Regions from separate parts of the Leclercia adecarboxylata genome, predicted to be linked through region 4. Evidence: predicted binding sites of a transcription regulator. Region 4 holds the regulator's gene; each other region holds the start of a gene.
The links. Region 4 encodes CRP, which controls carbon source genes, mostly activating them, when cyclic AMP is high. Its sites were predicted from a motif close to ATGTGANNNNNNTCACAT; they were not measured.
Positions count from the first base shown of each region.

Region 1 (4,212 bases), 2.4 Mb from region 4:
CGGCGCAGGTTCTGCTGGCGTGGGTTATTCGTCACCGCGGGGTGATTGCCATCCCGAAAGCGTCATCGATAGCGCACGTGGAGGAGAATGCGGGGGCGCTGGAGATTTCACTCTCAGCAGAAGCCTTGCAGCAGCTGGATGCGGCCTTCCCGGCACCGCAGCAGAAAACGCCGTTGGACGTGGTGTGACAACGAAATGCCCTCTCAGCATGAGAGGGCAAGAGCAGGGATTAACGCTTCACGATGTGAATGGTTTGTCCCAGACGGGTAGGTTTATCTTCCGTCGCTTTTTGCGGTTCGCTGACGCAGGCGGTTTCCACGCAGACGAAGGTTTTATACCCGTCATCCGGAACATCACCCATGCTGACGGAGAGCGCCGGACCAGGGTTCCAGCCAACCACGTTGCTGTGATGGTGATGGATAACTTCAATCGCGCGGTTCAGGGCGGTATCTTCGATAACGCTACAGGCTTCCGGGTTCAGATAGACGCGGTCGGTACGATCCGGGAAGGTCTGCGCGCCGTCGGTCAGTCGGCCCTCTTTCGCATTATCCACCTTGTCGATAAAGGTATCGCCAAGGCCGTTCACGGTGACGGCAGCGATGTCGCCGACGTTGAAGTAGGTGTGCAGGGCAGAGGTGGTTTCAAATTCACCGTGCGCTTCCAGTTCGATCTCACAGGTTTTACCCAGCTTAAAGCGCGCGTACAGGGTGAAGTCGTGCGGCCAGAGTTTGCGCGTCTCGTCATCGCTTTGCAGTTCAAAGGTCAACACCACGCCGGATTCATCTTCGTTGTGCGCTTTCAGCGTCCACGGCAGGTTGCGGGCAAAACCGTGTGACGGCAGCCCCTGCTGAGCGGCCGGGCCAAACCACGGCCAGCAGATCGGCACGCCACCGCGAATAGCGGCGCCTTTTTTGAACGAGGTGATATCGCTCAGCCACAGGGCTTCCACTTCGCCCTCCGGCTGCCAGGAGAGCAGGTGCGCGCCCTGCAGGGCAACGGAAGCCTGAACCTGCGGATGTTCGACCACAATCACTTCAACATCGTCAATCTGACGGCGGGAAAGCACAGGGGTAAGCTGTTCGACTACCGGAAGTGCAAAAATTGTTTTAATCATTACGCAATCCTCTGTCTTTAATGCCATAAAAAAAGGCGACCGAGGTCGCCTTTTTGGATCAGTTTCTCATCTCACTTATTTGGAGATGTGAGCGATCAGGTCCAGAACTTTGTTAGAGTAGCCGGTTTCGTTGTCGTACCAGGAAACCAGTTTCACGAAGTTGTCGTTCAGTGCGATACCTGCTTTAGCATCGAACACGGAAGTGCAGATTTCGCCGTTGAAATCGGTAGAAACAACGTCGTCTTCGGTGTAACCCAGAACGCCTTTCATTGCGCCTTCAGAAGCCGCTTTGATTGCTTTCTTGATTTCTTCGTAGCTTGCTGCTTTTTCCAGACGAACGGTCAGGTCAACAACAGATACGTTTGGAGTAGGAACGCGGAACGCCATACCAGTCAGTTTGCCGTTCAGTTCTGGCAGAACTACGCCTACTGCTTTAGCAGCACCGGTAGAAGAAGGGATGATGTTCTGAGCTGCGCCGCGGCCGCCGCGCCAGTCTTTGTGAGACGGGCCATCAACGGTTTTCTGAGTTGCGGTGGTAGCGTGAACGGTGGTCATCAGGCCTTCAACGATACCGAAGTTGTCGTTGATAACTTTAGCCAGTGGCGCCAGGCAGTTAGTGGTGCAGGATGCGTTGGAAACGATGTCCTGGCCAGCATACTTCTCGAAGTTAGCGCCTTTAACGAACATTGGGGTGTTGTCTTTGGATGGACCAGTCAGAACAACTTTTTTCGCGCCAGCGGTGATGTGCTTACGCGCAGTTTCGTCAGTCAGGAAGATACCGGTTGCTTCAGCAACAACGTCAACACCGATTTCGCCCCACTTCAGGTTAGCTGGATCTTTTTCAGCAGTAACACGGATGGTTTTGCCGTTGACAACCAGGTGGCCGTCTTTCACTTCAACGGTGCCGTTGAAACGACCGTGAGTTGAGTCGTACTTCAGCATGTACGCCATGTATTCAGCGTCTAACAGATCGTTGATACCAACGATTTCGATGTCAGAACGTTCCTGAGCAGCACGGAAAACAATACGGCCGATACGGCCAAAACCGTTGATACCTACTTTGATAGTCATATATTCCACCAGCTATTTGTTAGTGAATAAAAGGTTGCGTGTAAAATTACAAAAACCTTACGCAGCGTCAAGCGGAATCGTGTCAATCATTGCGACAAATCAATCCTTCGCACTAGCTTTGCTCGATTGACCTACCTCACATTCCCTTGGAGCTAGCACCCATATGGGGCCTGCGCACGGAATTTTAAAGGGCTGCCCACATAAAAACGTGGACTGGATCACATTTGTCTGAGCACCTCTGCGCAACGAGTAAGTTTAGAACAAAAGTTCATACTTCAGTGTTAATGTTTTGTTAGAATCGACGGTAAAAGTAGTCTGTTTCAACTGCGAGATGTAAGCCTATGTCGAATCAACATAACTCCGATGAACTGAAAAAAAACCTCACAGAAATGCAGTTCTACGTAACCCAGCACCACGGTACGGAACCCCCGTTTACCGGGCGTCTGCTGCATAATAAGCGGGATGGTGTTTACCACTGCCTGGTGTGTGACGCCGCCCTGTTTAACTCCCAGAGCAAATACGATTCTGGCTGCGGCTGGCCGAGCTTCTATGAACCGGTCAGTGAAGAGGCGATTCATTATCTGAAGGACACCAGCCACGGTATGGAGCGCATTGAGATCCGCTGTGGAAACTGTGACGCGCATCTCGGTCACGTCTTCCCGGATGGCCCTCAGCCGACAGGGGAGCGTTTTTGCGTCAATTCCGCCTCATTAAGCTTCACCGATGACCAGAACGGCGACCAGACCAAAGGCTGAAAAATCGATTCAGCAAATTATTCCTTCACCTCAGGATAAAACATGAACATTGAAGAGATGATTAACGGCATGACGCCGGAAGTTTATCAGCGTCTGGTCACGGCGGTTGAGCTGGGCAAATGGGCCGATGGCGTGGCGCTGACCCCGGAGCAGAAAGAGAACTGTCTGCAGCTGGTGATGCTGTGGCAGGCGCGCAATAACACCGACGCGCAGCACATGACCATCGACACCCAGGGACAGATGGTGATGAAGAGCAAACAGCAGCTGAAAGAAGATTTTGGTATTGCGCCGAAATCCATCGCGACGCTGAAAATGCATTGATGGCGACTGCGGCCCGGCGATCCTCTCACCGGGCCTTTTTGATGCCGCTAGTGTTTGATCCCCAGCGAGTCAGCTAACTGCTTCGCCAGCTGGTTATTATCATCCGCGCCGTACTCCCAGAACATGGCGCCTGCCAGTCCTTTCTCTTTGATGTAGTCCGCTTTGATCGCCACCGAGCGCGGGTTTTCATACGACAGGGCGAACAGCGGCTTGCCATCATCAGACTTCACCGATAACCACGGCACTTTGGCCTCATCGTCCCACTGCTCCGTAAAGCGTTTCTGCGGATCGTTTAAAAACGTCTTCACGATATCGTTGTACTTCACGTAGGTATCTTTGGTCAGATCGTAGCCCAGGGATTTGAACAGTTCGATCTGCTGTGCGCTGAAGTAAGGCTGCGTTGCGGGATTTTTCTGTGCATCAGCTTTGCTCCAGTCGATGCCCGGCTCAACGGCGCGCTTCGGCACGCGCCCATAAAAACCGATGCCCAGGTTCATCTGCTGCGGTTTCAGCCCGGCGGCCAGATAGTTGTTCACCACAAAATCGACGCTGTATTTATCCGCGGCGGCAACGGTCGGCCAGGCGCTGGAGTCATACAGGTTGGCGTTGAAGTACTGAGTGCCGTACGCCATGTCGTAGGTCATCAGGTTGATGTAATCGAGCTGCGGGGCCACCGCTTTCACGTCCACCCAGCTTTTCGGACTTTCTGCATTGGCACCAACGGCGATGGTCACCAGTTTTTTATCGCCGAACGCGGCACGCAGCTCTTTCAGCAGTGCGGTAAAGTTAGCCCGATCTTCAGGCTTGCTGGCGACCAGTCCCCACGCGCCGTTGACCGGATACTCCCAGTCCAGATCGATCCCATCAAGTCCGTATTTCTCAACGATAGCGTCGGCGGAGCGGATGAACACCGCCCGGGTCTCCGGGGTTGATGCTGCACCCGAGAAACCA
Region 1 is NZ_CP040889.1:4,001,903-4,006,114, forward strand. Features, by position in the region: gene FHN83_RS20850 (aldo/keto reductase) at 1-188, shown strand, start outside; gene FHN83_RS20855 (D-hexose-6-phosphate mutarotase) at 230-1,114, opposite strand; gene gapA (glyceraldehyde-3-phosphate dehydrogenase) at 1,190-2,185, opposite strand; gene msrB (peptide-methionine (R)-S-oxide reductase MsrB) at 2,527-2,940, shown strand; gene FHN83_RS20870 (YeaC family protein) at 2,983-3,261, shown strand; gene FHN83_RS20875 (glycoside hydrolase family 18 protein) at 3,309-4,212, opposite strand, start outside.
Region 1: the regulator CRP is predicted to act here: its motif matches at 2,392-2,409, upstream of msrB (peptide-methionine (R)-S-oxide reductase MsrB).

Region 2 (4,212 bases), 1.1 Mb from region 4:
ATGGCGCGAACCTGGCCGCCAAACTCCGCTTTCAGGGTATTCATCTTCTCGCCTGGCGCATCGATGGTGACCACCGCCACGTTGTCCAGACGCACGTGCAGGGTAAACGCCGTTGTCATCTCCATTATTCAGCCTCCAGAACCATTGCGGCACCCAGACCACCCGCCGCGCAGGCGGTGACCAGGCCAAAACCGCCGCCGCGACGGCGCAACTCATGCAGCGTCTGGGTGATCATCCTCGCCCCGGTCGCCGCAAAGGGGTGACCGTACGCAATGGAGCCCCCCAGCACGTTAAATTTGCTCTCATCCACTTCGCCAGTGGCATGGGCGCGGCCCAGCACGTCCCGGGCAAAGCGTTCGCTGGCCAGCAGTTGCACGTTGGCAAGGGTTTGCGCGGCAAAGGCTTCGTGCATGTCGATGAGCGTGAGATCGCCCATGGTAAGCCCGGCACGCTCAAGCGCCAGCGGCGTGGACCAGGCTGGCCCCAGCAGCATGTCCTGCCAGACATCAATGGCGGTGAAGGCGTAGCTGCGCAGATAGCCGAGCGGCTTCAGGCCCAGCTCTCTGGCGCGCGATTCGGTCATCAGGATCACCGCCGCCGCGCCGTCGGTTAACGGAGTGCTGTTCGCTGCGGTGACGGTGCCGTGTTTGCGGTCGAACGCCGGGCGCAGTTTTGCGTAATCCGCAAGCGTTGAGGTGCCGCGAATATTGTTATCCTGGCTGAGCGGCTCGCGGAATGGCGGCGTATAGGCCGTCATGACCTCGTCCGCCAGTTTGCCTTCCGCCCAGGCCTGAGCGGCGCGCTGGTGCGAGCGGTGTGCCAGGGCATCCTGCTGTTCACGGGTGATGCCGTAGGTTTTCGCCATCTGCTCGGCGGTATCGCCCATGCGCAAGCCGGTGGAATATTCCGCCACGCCTGGCGGCACAGGGAGTAAATCGCGCAGACGCAGGCGCGAAAACAGCGACAGGCGCTGCCCGGTGGTGCGGGCTTTGTTGACGTCCACCAGCACGCGGGCGAGCTTTTTGCTGACGCCAATCGGTAAAACGGACGAGGAGTCGGCGCCGCCAGCAATCCCGGCGCGAATGGTGCCGGTTATCAGGCTCTCCGCGACGTTTGCCACCGCCTGAAAGCTGGTGGCGCAGGCGCGACTCACGCTGTAGGCATCGGTGTGCACGTTCATCCCGGTGCCCAGCACGATTTCACGGGCGATATTGGGCGCTTCCGGCATTTGCACTACCTGGCCAAAGACCAGCTGTTCAATGACTTCGGGAGGAATTTCACTGCGAGCCAGTAACTCTCCTACGACCATTTTCCCCAGATCGACGGCAGGAATGCCATGAAACGCCGTCGCCTGACGGGCAAACGGCGTACGTAATCCACTGACAATGGCAATGCGATCGCCCTGACGGGTGATTAGCGGTAATGCCTGACTCATAACGCTCCCCTGTGAATAACAAATGCGCAAAGTGGTCTGACCTGATAACAGTCTTAACCAAATTTTTACATTAGCCAATCAGGGAGAAGAAAAATTGCGAGCGAACACACAGAGAGCAAACGAAACGCCTCCGGGAAGGAGGCGTTGAAAGGAATTAGCGCAGACCGAGTTGAAAAATCAGGGATTCTGCTTCGCAGCTGAACACGAAGTCGATGTCCAGGCGAACCCCGCCTTCCACGTCGGTGAAGGTGGAATTAATTTCGCACGGTTCAGACTCCACGCCGCGGGCTTTTTCGGTCAGGGCAGCCAGCGTCTCTTCGGCGTCGGCACGACTGGCGAACTCACGGCTGTAAGAGGCGGTGCAATCCGTGTTGTCCACGATGGTGCCCACATCCATACAGCAGCAAACCGGGGTTTCATCAGCACTGCATTTACTCATAGTAGATTTCCTCTGAATTCGCGCACGGCGCGAGAATAAACACGATGCTGATATTTTACGCCCCGGGCGGGGGTGGCTCCAGTTGTTAATGGCCGAAAACCGGGTAAGTGAGCAATATCACAAGTAAAAATGATCTAAAACAAAAATCACCCATTCGGAGGAAGCGAACTGGTCACAATTTTGCCACCCAGATCCCGTTTCGAAAAACATATCAGTAAATATTCACAAACACTCTTGCAACATTCTATCTGGTCAGACCTATACTCTCGCCACTGGTCTGATTTCTAAGTGTTACCACAGACCCTACACTTCGCGCTCCTGTTACGGTATGTAACAAATATTGCATAAAAATAACTCAATGAGGTTATGGTCATGAGCCAGAAAACCCTGTTCAAAAAAACTGCGCTGGCAGTCGCAGTGGCAATCGTCTCCACCTCCGCCTGGTCAGCGGGATTCCAGCTTAACGAGTTCTCTTCCTCAGGCCTGGGCCGTGCCTATTCCGGGGAAGGCGCCATTGCTGATGACGCCGGGAACGCGAGCCGTAACCCTGCCCTGATCATGATGTTTGATCGTCCAACCTTCTCCGCAGGTGCCATTTTTGTTGACCCTGATGTAGATATCTCCGGACGCTCTCCAACGGGCGCAAGCCTGAATGCGAGTAATATCGCGCCAACAGCATGGGTTCCAAACCTGCACTTCGTCGCGCCAATCAATGACCAATTTGGCTGGGGCGCGTCCGTTACCTCTAACTACGGACTGGCGACCGAGTTCAATAACAACTACGCGGCAGGAGCGTACGGCGGTACAACCGACCTGGAAACCCTCAACCTGAACCTGAGCGGTGCTTATCGCCTGGATAATCACTGGAGTTTCGGTGTTGGGTTTGATGCTGTGTATGCAAAAGCGAAAATTGAGCGCTACGCGGGTGACCTGGGTCGCATCGTCGCAGGGTCCGGCGCATTACCTCCGGCTCTGGCACGTCAGGTCGCCGGGATCCAGGGAGACACCCAGATTGCCTATCTGAAGGGTGATGAGTGGGGCTTTGGCTGGAATGCCGGTATTCTGTATGAAATCGACAAGAACAACCGGTATGGCTTTACCTACCGCTCTGAAGTAAAAATCGATTTCGATGGCGACTATAAGAGCAGCCTGCCTTCAGCTTACAACCAGATCCTGGGCAACTTTGGTCTGCCAATGGGGACCGATGGCCGCACCACTGGCGGTTCTCTGACCCTGAATTTACCTGAGATGTGGGAACTGTCCGGCTACAACAGAGTCGCACCGCAATGGGCTATCCACTATAGCCTGACCTACACAAGCTGGAGCCAGTTCCAGGAGCTGAAAGCGACTAACAGCGGCGGTGATACGCTTTTCTATAAAGATGAAAGCTTTAAAGACGCGTACCGCATCGCGCTGGGTACCACCTACTATATGGATGATAACTGGACGTTCCGTACCGGTATTGCCTTCGATGACAGCCCGGTTCCGGCAGACAAACGTTCTATCTCCATTCCGGATCAGGATCGCTTCTGGCTGAGCGCCGGTGCAACCTACGCATTCAACAAAGATGCCTCAATCGATGCGGGTGTCTCTTATATGCACGGTCAGAAAGTATCGTTCCAGGAAGGTCCGTATGAGTTCTCTTCTGAAGGTAAAGCCTGGCTGTATGGCATGAACTTCAACTACGCGTTCTAATCACATCACGATTAAAAAAGGTGAGCCTTCTGGGCTCACCTTTTCTTTTTTATTCCGCATCAATCTCGGAGAGTTCGTTTTCGATCGCTTTCGCGTTCGGATTCTCTTCCGGTTTCAGCTTGCCGCCATTAGCAATGAAGTCGTGGTTCTGGAAGTAGGCCTCACGCACCATGAGATACGGATCGGAGGACTGACGCAGCAGACCGTCGGAATCCAGCAGCTGCGCGCGCGTCTCTACCCCTTCCAGCGTCCATTTACCCACCGACAGCGGCCAGGTCAGCCATGACAGCACCGGATAGAGCGTATCGACCATGTCGCCGCCATCGTCACGCAGCGTGAAGCTACCGTAGAACGGCAGGTGCACGTACGGGCCGTAACCCACATTGTAATGACCCAGGGTACTACCGAAACGGTGCGGCTGCTCGCGCTGCAGCTTCGGATTCGCCATCCCGGCAACGTCAATAAAGCCGCCCATCCCTAACAGGGTGTTGAGGAAGAATCGGGTGAAGTGGACCATCCCCTGATAAGGATCGCCCTGCAGGAAGTAGTTCGCCATGACCGCAGGCTCTTCGAGGTTGCTGGTAAAGTTGCTCAGGCCGTTACGGGCAGGCTGGGGAACATAATCCCGCCATGCCACCGCAAC
Region 2 is NZ_CP040889.1:541,095-545,306, forward strand. Features, by position in the region: gene fadJ (fatty acid oxidation complex subunit alpha FadJ) at 1-125, opposite strand, end outside; gene fadI (acetyl-CoA C-acyltransferase FadI) at 125-1,435, opposite strand; gene FHN83_RS04370 (YfcZ/YiiS family protein) at 1,590-1,874, opposite strand; gene fadL (long-chain fatty acid transporter FadL) at 2,247-3,569, shown strand; gene mlaA (phospholipid-binding lipoprotein MlaA) at 3,619-4,212, opposite strand, start outside.
Region 2: the regulator CRP is predicted to act here: its motif matches at 1,980-1,997, upstream of FHN83_RS04370 (YfcZ/YiiS family protein).

Region 3 (4,212 bases), 460 kb from region 4:
GTGATTGGTGAAATGCCGGTGCTGCGTGCGCATCTGCAGGCCCGGTTTGGCGATGAGAAATATCAGGCGACGCTCGAAACCGTCGCCCGCTGGCAGCAGGAGGGCAAACTGAACCGCGACCTGGCGCCGGAGCTGCTGTTCACCACCCTGTTAAGCCTGGTGCTGGTGCCCTTTTCGCGGATGCGCAATGACGAGAGGTTACGCGTCCTCTCGCCTGAGCAGATCGTACGTCATGCGCTGGCGGTGATCGGTAGCGGTATTGGCGCTTAAAGCGCCTTCGACAGGTAATGGCTCTGTATTCCCTCGTACGGAAAATCTTCCAGCGTCATGGTCACCTGATAGCCCTGCTTTTCATAAAACGGACGCGCCTGGAAACTGAAGGTATCCACCAGCGCATGCCGGCATCCCTGTTTCCGCGCTTCGTCTTCGGCGACCTGCATCAGCTGGCCCCCAAGCCCGTTGCCGCGTATTTCGTCGCTAACCCACAGATATTTAATGTTCAGCCACTCGCCCTGACGGTTGCCGATCAGACCCCCGCGCATTTTTCCGTTCTCATCACGGGCATAAACGGCGATATCACTCGCCACGCGGGAGAAACTAATAAACTGGCTGTTATAGATCCGCAGTCCCTGCAGTAACTCTTCCTGTTCATGTTCAGTAATGGTGTCGGTAATACTCAGTTGCATATCATTCCCCCGTTACGTTGCACATCGACTATCGCACACTGAGCCCAGGATACAATCGCTAAATTCTGGCGTTGTGCTGGCAAAAAAATGTAAGTGCAATCAACGTAAAACCCCCTTTGCGAGCAGCATCACCCTTTGTTCGCTGTCCGTCCCCCGCCGTCACAAATTTTTCTTCCGGGCTTGCCTGTACCCCAAATTCTGCGGCTACGCTTAGTCGTACCCCTGCGCAACTATTGGCAAAATTAATACTTTCGGCTTGGGTCGCAAAGGCGGATGTAACGATATATTTCATAAACGTGTGTGTTTTTTTCCGGAGGTTTCCATGAAGTCAGCGCACCTGTTTTGCCTCATCGTCTGCCTGCTTTTCGCCGCCTTCGTTCATGCTCAGGAGATGAACGACCCGGTAAAATTAGAGCAGATGAAACAGGCGGTTTTAAAGGATGTGAAGAAAGCCTGTTCCCCGCAACGCAAGCAAACCGATAAAGAGTGGCAGGCGATGATCATGGCTTCTGAGGCGAATCAGATGCTGGTCAAAAACGCGGTGGTGGCGATGGAGCGGAACAATCAGGAAGGTTACTGGGATGCCGTCAATCAGGTGGACTGCATGGAGGATTACTGATTACGCATAAAGGGGCCATTAAGCCCCCTTAGTTTTTTAGCGCCGCACATCCGGAATAATTAAATCCCCGCGCAGCACATACGACCCGAGCATCTGGGTCTTCTCATTCAGCCAGCTGACGATCCGTGCCGCCATGGCATCCATCGAGTACTCAATCGCCGGAATGGTCGGAATACCCGGCAGATGCAGCGATCCCGCAAGGCTGAACACCATGATGTCCCCCGGTACGGACCGGTTGAAAGCCTGCAGCTGCGGGATCACCCGCTGTGCTTCCTGCTCGTCGGCCACCAGTAAGGCGTTGAAATTGACCGTACTGGCGTTGTTGAGCAGCTCCTGCAGCGCCACGGAGGAGGAGGTGGCGTCCATAAAGACCAGGTTGCGATTAAACGGCAGGAAGTTTTTCTCCAGCCCATGCTTGTAGCCCAGCAGCACCTGATCGGCAAAACCGCTGCCGTGCGGGTGGATCAGGGCAATCTGACGGCGCCCCTGGCTGGCGAGAAAGTTACAGGCGGTTTCCGCGGCAAAAGCATGGTCGTACTGGATGCTGTTGACGTTGTTGGTTTCCATGCAGTCCACCAGGATGACGTTCTCCTGATCGATGTGCAGCGGGAAACGGGCGCCGATAATCAGAATGTCATCGCATAACCCGCAGGAGAGCTCTTCCAGCGCGTTCATGACGTCGGCTTTGGAATTGGCGAAGCGAAGCAGCAGGTGCTTCTGGTGCTGGCTGAGATGTTTTTCCAGCGCGTACAGATAACCGGTGGTCTGATTAATGTTGTCCTGGGCGCAGATCACCCCGATACAGCCGGTTGACTGGCTGAGCAGCGACTGGGCAATCACGTTTGGCCGATAGTTCAGCTCTTCCACTGCTTTCAGTACGGCCTGGCGGCTGGCTTCCTTCACGCCGCGCGACCCGCTCAACACCCGTGATACCGTGGCTTTAGACACCCCGGCCAGACGTGATACATCGTTGATTGTAGACATCTTTTTCCCCTGACAGGTCTCTCCTGGCCCCTGTAATTCCCGATCCCACTTCGGCTCATATTATAGCCATTCAGGAGTATATCTGTTTCCGTTTTCCATGGAAACCGATTTTCCGTTTCCACTCTAACTGATGCAAAAGCAGCCAAAATATGTGACCCAAATCCGATTAACAGGCCCCATAAGTAATGGATCTTGATGGCTGTCACACTTCTGTCTTATATGGATGGAAACCGGTTTCCATATGTTATCCAATCATCTCCGCAATAACTATTTACATTTTGAGGATGGTTGTCGATGTTCAAGATTATGCTGTGCTGTTCTGCCGGGATGTCCACCAGTCTGCTGGTACGGAAAATGGTCGAAGCCGCGGACGAACGCGGTTTACCTGTCAAAATCGATGCTTACGGTGTTGCAGAATTTGATACACAGTTTCCGCAATACCAGGTCGTGCTTCTCGGACCGCAAGTCAAATACATGTTAAAAACGCTCTCAGACAAGGCTGCTACGCAAGGTGTGCCGGTACAAGCCATTGATATGATGGACTACGGTATGCAACGTGGTGATAAGGTGCTGGACTATGCTCTGTCGCTCATTGAAGCGGCACACTAAGAAGGTGTTCTCATGAGTTCGTTATATCAATCTATGGTTGCCGTCATTGAGCAGTCCATCGCGCCGCTGGCGGGCAAGCTGGGCCAGCAGAAGTACGTGATTGCCATCCGCGACGGTTTTACCGCCGCGCTGCCGTTCATGATCATCGGCTCGTTTATGCTGGTGTTCATCTTCCCGCCGTTCTCCGCGGATACCACCAACAGCTTTGCCCGCGGCTGGCTGGACTTTTCTGAGACCTACCGTGAACAGCTGATGCTGCCGTTTAACCTCAGCATGGGCGTGATGACCTTCTTTATCTCCGTGGGCATTGGTGCGAGCCTCGGGCGTCAGTTTAACCTGGATCCGGTGATGTCCGGCCTGCTGGCGTTTATGGCGTTCCTGCTGGTGGCCGCCCCGTATGCCGACGGCAAAATCTCCACCCAGTATCTGTCGGGCCAGGGGATCTTCACCGCGCTTATCACCTCTATCTATGCCACCCGCGTTTACGCGTGGCTGAAGGATCACAAAGTCACCATCCGTCTGCCGAAGGAAGTGCCGACCGGCGTGGCGCGTTCGTTTGAGATCCTGATCCCGGTCGTGGTCATTATCGGTACCCTGCACCCGCTGAACCTGTTTATCGAAGCCCAGACCGGTATGATCATCCCGCAGGCGATTATGCACCTGCTGGAGCCGCTGGTTTCCGCTTCGGATTCCCTGCCCGCTATCCTGCTCTCCGTGCTGCTGTGCCAGATCTTCTGGTTCGCTGGCATCCACGGCGCGCTGATCGTGACCGGGATTATGAACCCATTCTGGATGGCTAACCTCTCCGCCAACCAGGCCGCGCTGGCTGCCGGCGCTGCGCTGCCGCACGTCTATCTGCAGGGCTTCTGGGACCACTACCTGCTGATCGGCGGCGTTGGCTCTACCCTGCCGCTGGCCTTCCTGCTGCTGCGTAGCCGCGTAACGCACCTGCGTACCATTGGTAAAATGGGCGTGGTGCCAAGTTTCTTTAACATCAACGAGCCTATTCTGTTCGGTGCGCCGATCATCATGAACCCGATGCTGTTTATTCCGTTCGTGTTCGTTCCGATGATCAACGCTTGTCTGGCGTATACCGCCACCAAACTCGGCTGGCTGGCACAGGTTGTGTCGCTGACGCCGTGGACGACCCCGGCTCCGATTGGTGCCTCCTGGGCGGCAAACTGGGCCCTGAGTCCGGTGGTGATGTGCGTCATTTGTATGGTGATGTCGGCGCTGATGTATTTACCGTTCCTGCGTGCTTATGAGCGTTCTCTGGTGAAAACCGAAGAGCAGAAAGCGCAGGCGACCGTAGGT
Region 3 is NZ_CP040889.1:2,113,213-2,117,424, reverse strand. Features, by position in the region: gene FHN83_RS11935 (TetR/AcrR family transcriptional regulator) at 1-270, shown strand, start outside; gene FHN83_RS11930 (GNAT family N-acetyltransferase) at 267-686, opposite strand; gene FHN83_RS11925 (YicS family protein) at 1,009-1,305, shown strand; gene FHN83_RS11920 (LacI family DNA-binding transcriptional regulator) at 1,342-2,289, opposite strand; gene FHN83_RS11915 (PTS sugar transporter subunit IIB) at 2,584-2,898, shown strand; gene FHN83_RS11910 (PTS sugar transporter subunit IIC) at 2,911-4,212, shown strand, end outside.
Region 3: the regulator CRP is predicted to act here: its motif matches at 2,439-2,456, upstream of FHN83_RS11915 (PTS sugar transporter subunit IIB).

Region 4 (4,212 bases):
GGTCGAGTGGTGCAGGCACCACCACCACCAGCCTCGCCTTCCGTAAGATCTTCTCGCAACTGCATCTGCGTGCTGCAGAGGTAGAGGGCGACAGCTTTCACCGCTACACCCGTCCTGAGATGGATATGGCAATCCGCAAAGCGCGCGATCTCGGCAAACATATCAGCTACTTTGGCCCCGATGCCAACGACTTTGGCATGCTGGAGCAGACCTTCGCGGAATACGGACGCAGCGGGACCGGCCAGTCGCGCAAATACCTGCATACCTATGACGAAGCGGTGCCGTGGAACCAGGTGCCGGGTACCTTTACTCCCTGGCAGCCGCTGCCGGAACCCACCGACGTGCTGTTTTATGAAGGTCTGCACGGCGGGGTCGTCACGCCGCAACACGACGTGGCGCGCCATGTCGATCTGCTGGTGGGCGTGGTGCCTATCGTTAACCTGGAGTGGATCCAGAAGCTGACGCGGGATACCAGCGAGCGCGGCCACTCCCGTGAAGCGGTGATGGATTCCGTGGTTCGCTCCATGGAGGATTACATTAACTTCCTCACGCCGCAGTTTTCCCGCACCCATATTAACTTTCAGCGCGTCCCGACCGTGGACACCTCGAACCCGTTTGCGGCAAAAGCCATCCCTTCGCTGGACGAGAGCTTTGTGGTGATCCATTTCCGCAATCTGGACGAGATCGATTACCCCTGGCTGCTGGCGATGCTGCAGGGCTCGTTTATTTCGCACATGAATACGCTGGTGGTGCCGGGCGGCAAGATGGGGCTGGCGATGGAGTTAATCATGACGCCGCTGGTGCAGCGGCTGATGGAAGGCAAGAAGATCGCTTAATCTGTTCTCCCTCTCCCTGTGGGAGAGGGTCGGGGTGAGGGCATCAGACCGCACGATGCCCCACAAGCTTATGCCTCGATCACTTCATACGAATGGGTAATTTTGACCGCTTTTTCCAGCATCAGCGCCACGGAGCAGTACTTCTCCGCAGAGAGATCCACCGCGCGGGAGACCGCAGCGTCTTTCAGCTCTTTGCCGGTCACCACGAAGTGAAGATTGATATGGGTAAACAGGCGCGGCGCTTCATCCCGGCGTTCTGAGGTCAGCTTTACTTCGCAGTCAGTCACGTCGTGACGGCCTTTTTGCAGAATCGATACCACGTCGATTGCGCTGCATCCACCCGCCGCCATCAGAACCACTTCCATCGGACTTGGCGCTTTGTCACCGGAGTTGCCATCCATCAGTATCTGGTGGCCCGAGGCAGACTCACCGAGAAAGGTTAACCCTTCAACCCATTTCACACGTGCTTGCATTTTTATTAACTCCAGGATTGCATTTTTCCTGTCAGATTACGCGCCAGTAACAATTCTGGCAACGGAAGTCGACCTGCATCAAGCTGAAGCGAGACACCAGGAGACACGCGGCAAAACCTATGCTAAAACAGTCGAGATGCTACAGTAATACATTGACGTTACACATGTATGCAGAGGACATCACACATTACAGGCTGCTAATTATTGTGACAGCCGCTCCCCAGGCAGGGGGAAGAATTCGATTGCAACCCCCAGAGTACAGGTACACAGCCAGACTCTGGAGACAGCTTATAACAGAGGATAACAGCGCATGGTGCTTGGCAAACCGCAAACAGACCCGACTCTCGAATGGTTCTTGTCTCATTGCCATATTCATAAGTACCCATCGAAGAGCACGCTGATTCACCAGGGTGAAAAAGCGGAAACGTTGTATTACATCGTCAAAGGCTCAGTAGCAGTGCTGATCAAAGATGAAGAAGGCAAAGAGATGATCCTCTCTTACCTGAATCAGGGAGACTTTATCGGTGAACTGGGCCTGTTTGAAGAAGGTCAGGAGCGTAGCGCCTGGGTCCGTGCGAAAACCGCGTGTGAAGTGGCTGAGATCTCTTATAAGAAATTCCGCCAGCTGATCCAGGTTAACCCGGATATCCTGATGCGCCTCTCTTCGCAGATGGCTCGCCGTCTGCAGGTCACTTCCGAGAAAGTGGGCAACCTCGCCTTCCTGGACGTGACGGGCCGTATCGCTCAGACTCTGCTGAACCTGGCGAAACAGCCAGACGCCATGACCCACCCGGACGGTATGCAAATTAAAATCACCCGTCAGGAAATTGGTCAGATCGTCGGATGTTCTCGTGAGACGGTGGGCCGTATTCTGAAAATGCTGGAAGATCAGAACCTGATTTCCGCCCACGGTAAAACCATCGTGGTTTACGGAACACGTTAATTCCACTCAGACGGCGTGGCATCGCACGATGACACGCCGTTTTTGTCTCTCTCACCCATGTGGCGCAGGCTCATCTATCACCCGGAAGTTAACTACGCACTGCGGCAAACCCTGGTGTTGTGTCTCCCTGTGGCTGTGGGTTTAGTTCTCGGTTATCTGCAATACGGTCTGCTGTTCTCCCTCGTCCCCGCCTGCTGCAACATTGCTGGCCTCGACACGCCCCATAAACGCTTTTTTAAACGCCTGATTATTGGCGGCTCGCTGTTTGCCGGCTGTAGCCTGGCCGTGCAGCTGTTGCTGGCGCGCGATATACCGTTGCCCCTCATTCTGACGGTGCTGGCGATGACGTTAGGGGTCACGGCAGAGATCAGCGCCCTGCATGCCCGCCTGCTGCCCGCCTCGCTGATTGCCGCCATCTTTACCCTGAGCCTGGCGGGAAATATGCCGATCTGGGCGCCGCTGCTCATCTACGCGCTGGGCACCCTGTGGTACGGGCTGTTCAACTGGTTCTGGTTCTGGATGTGGCGCGAGCAGCCGTTGCGTGAATCCCTGAGCGTGCTCTACCGCCAACTGGCCGATTACTGCGAAGCCAAATACACCCTGCTGACCCAGCATACCGACCCTGAAAAATCGTTACCGCCGCTGCTGGCCCGCCAGCAGAAGGTGGTCGACCTGATTAGCCAGTGTTATCAGCAGTTGCACATGCTTGCCGCGAACAAAAATCATGAATACAAGCGGCTGCTGCGTACCTTCCAGGTGGGTCTGGATCTGCAGGAGCACATCTCCGTCAGCCTGCATCATCCGAAGGAGGTGCAAACGCTGGTGGAGCGCAGCCACGCCGAAGCGGTGATCCGCTGGAACGCCCTGACCGTCGCCGCCCGTCTGCGCGTGCTGGCGGATGACATTCTCTATCATCGCTATCCCACCCGCTTCAACATGGACAAGCAGCTTGGCGCGCTGGAAAAAATCGCCCGCCAGCACCCGGATAACCCGGTGGGTCAGTTCTGCGCATGGCACTTCAGCCGGATTGCCCGCGTGCTCCGCACCCAGCGTCCGCTCTATCCGCGCGATCTGATGGCGGACAAGCAGAAGCGCCTGCCGCTGATCCCCGCCCTGAGAAGCTATCTGTCGCTTAAATCTGCCGCCCTGCGCAATGCGGCCCGCATCAGCGTGATGCTGAGTATCGCCAGCCTGATGGGCGTGGCGCTGCATCTGCCTAAGCCTTACTGGATCTTAATGACCGTCCTGCTGGTGACGCAAAACGGCTACAGCGCCACGCGGGTACGCATTCTCCACCGGGCGGCCGGTACCCTGGCGGGGCTGGTTATTGCCGGCGTTACCCTGCACTTCCACGTTCCGGAAGGCTACACCCTGACGGGGATGCTGATGGTCACCCTGGTAAGTTATCTGTTCATTCGTAAGAACTACGGCTGGGCGACGGTGGGCTTCACGGTGACCGCCGTGTACACCCTTCAGCTGATCACGCTGAACGGGGAGCAGTTTATTATCGCCCGACTGGCCGACACCCTGATTGGCTGTTTAATCGCTTTCGGCGGGATGGTATGGCTGTGGCCGCAATGGCAAAGCGGGCTGCTGCGCCAGAACGCCCACGACGCGCTGGAGGCCGATCAGGAGGCCATCCGCCTGATCCTCAGCGACGATCCGCAACCCACACCGCTGGCGTGGCAGCGCATGAAGGTTAACCAGGCGCACAACGCGCTGTTCAACTCCCTGAATCAGGCGATGCAGGAGCCGGGCTTCAATTCAGCCTATCTGGCGGATATGCGGCTGTGGGTGACGCACAGCCAGTTTATCGTCGAACATATCAATGCGATGACGACGCTGGCGCGGGAACATACGATGCTGACGCCCGATCTGGCGCAGCGGTATTTGCAGTCGTGTGAAATTGCGCTTCAGCGCTGTCAGCAGCGTCTGGAGTATGACGCGCCGGGGGAGAGCG
Region 4 is NZ_CP040889.1:1,648,737-1,652,948, forward strand. Features, by position in the region: gene FHN83_RS09710 (phosphoribulokinase) at 1-836, shown strand, start outside; gene FHN83_RS09715 (OsmC family protein) at 905-1,309, opposite strand; gene crp (cAMP-activated global transcriptional regulator CRP) at 1,620-2,252, shown strand; gene FHN83_RS09725 (YccS/YhfK family putative transporter) at 2,310-4,212, shown strand, end outside.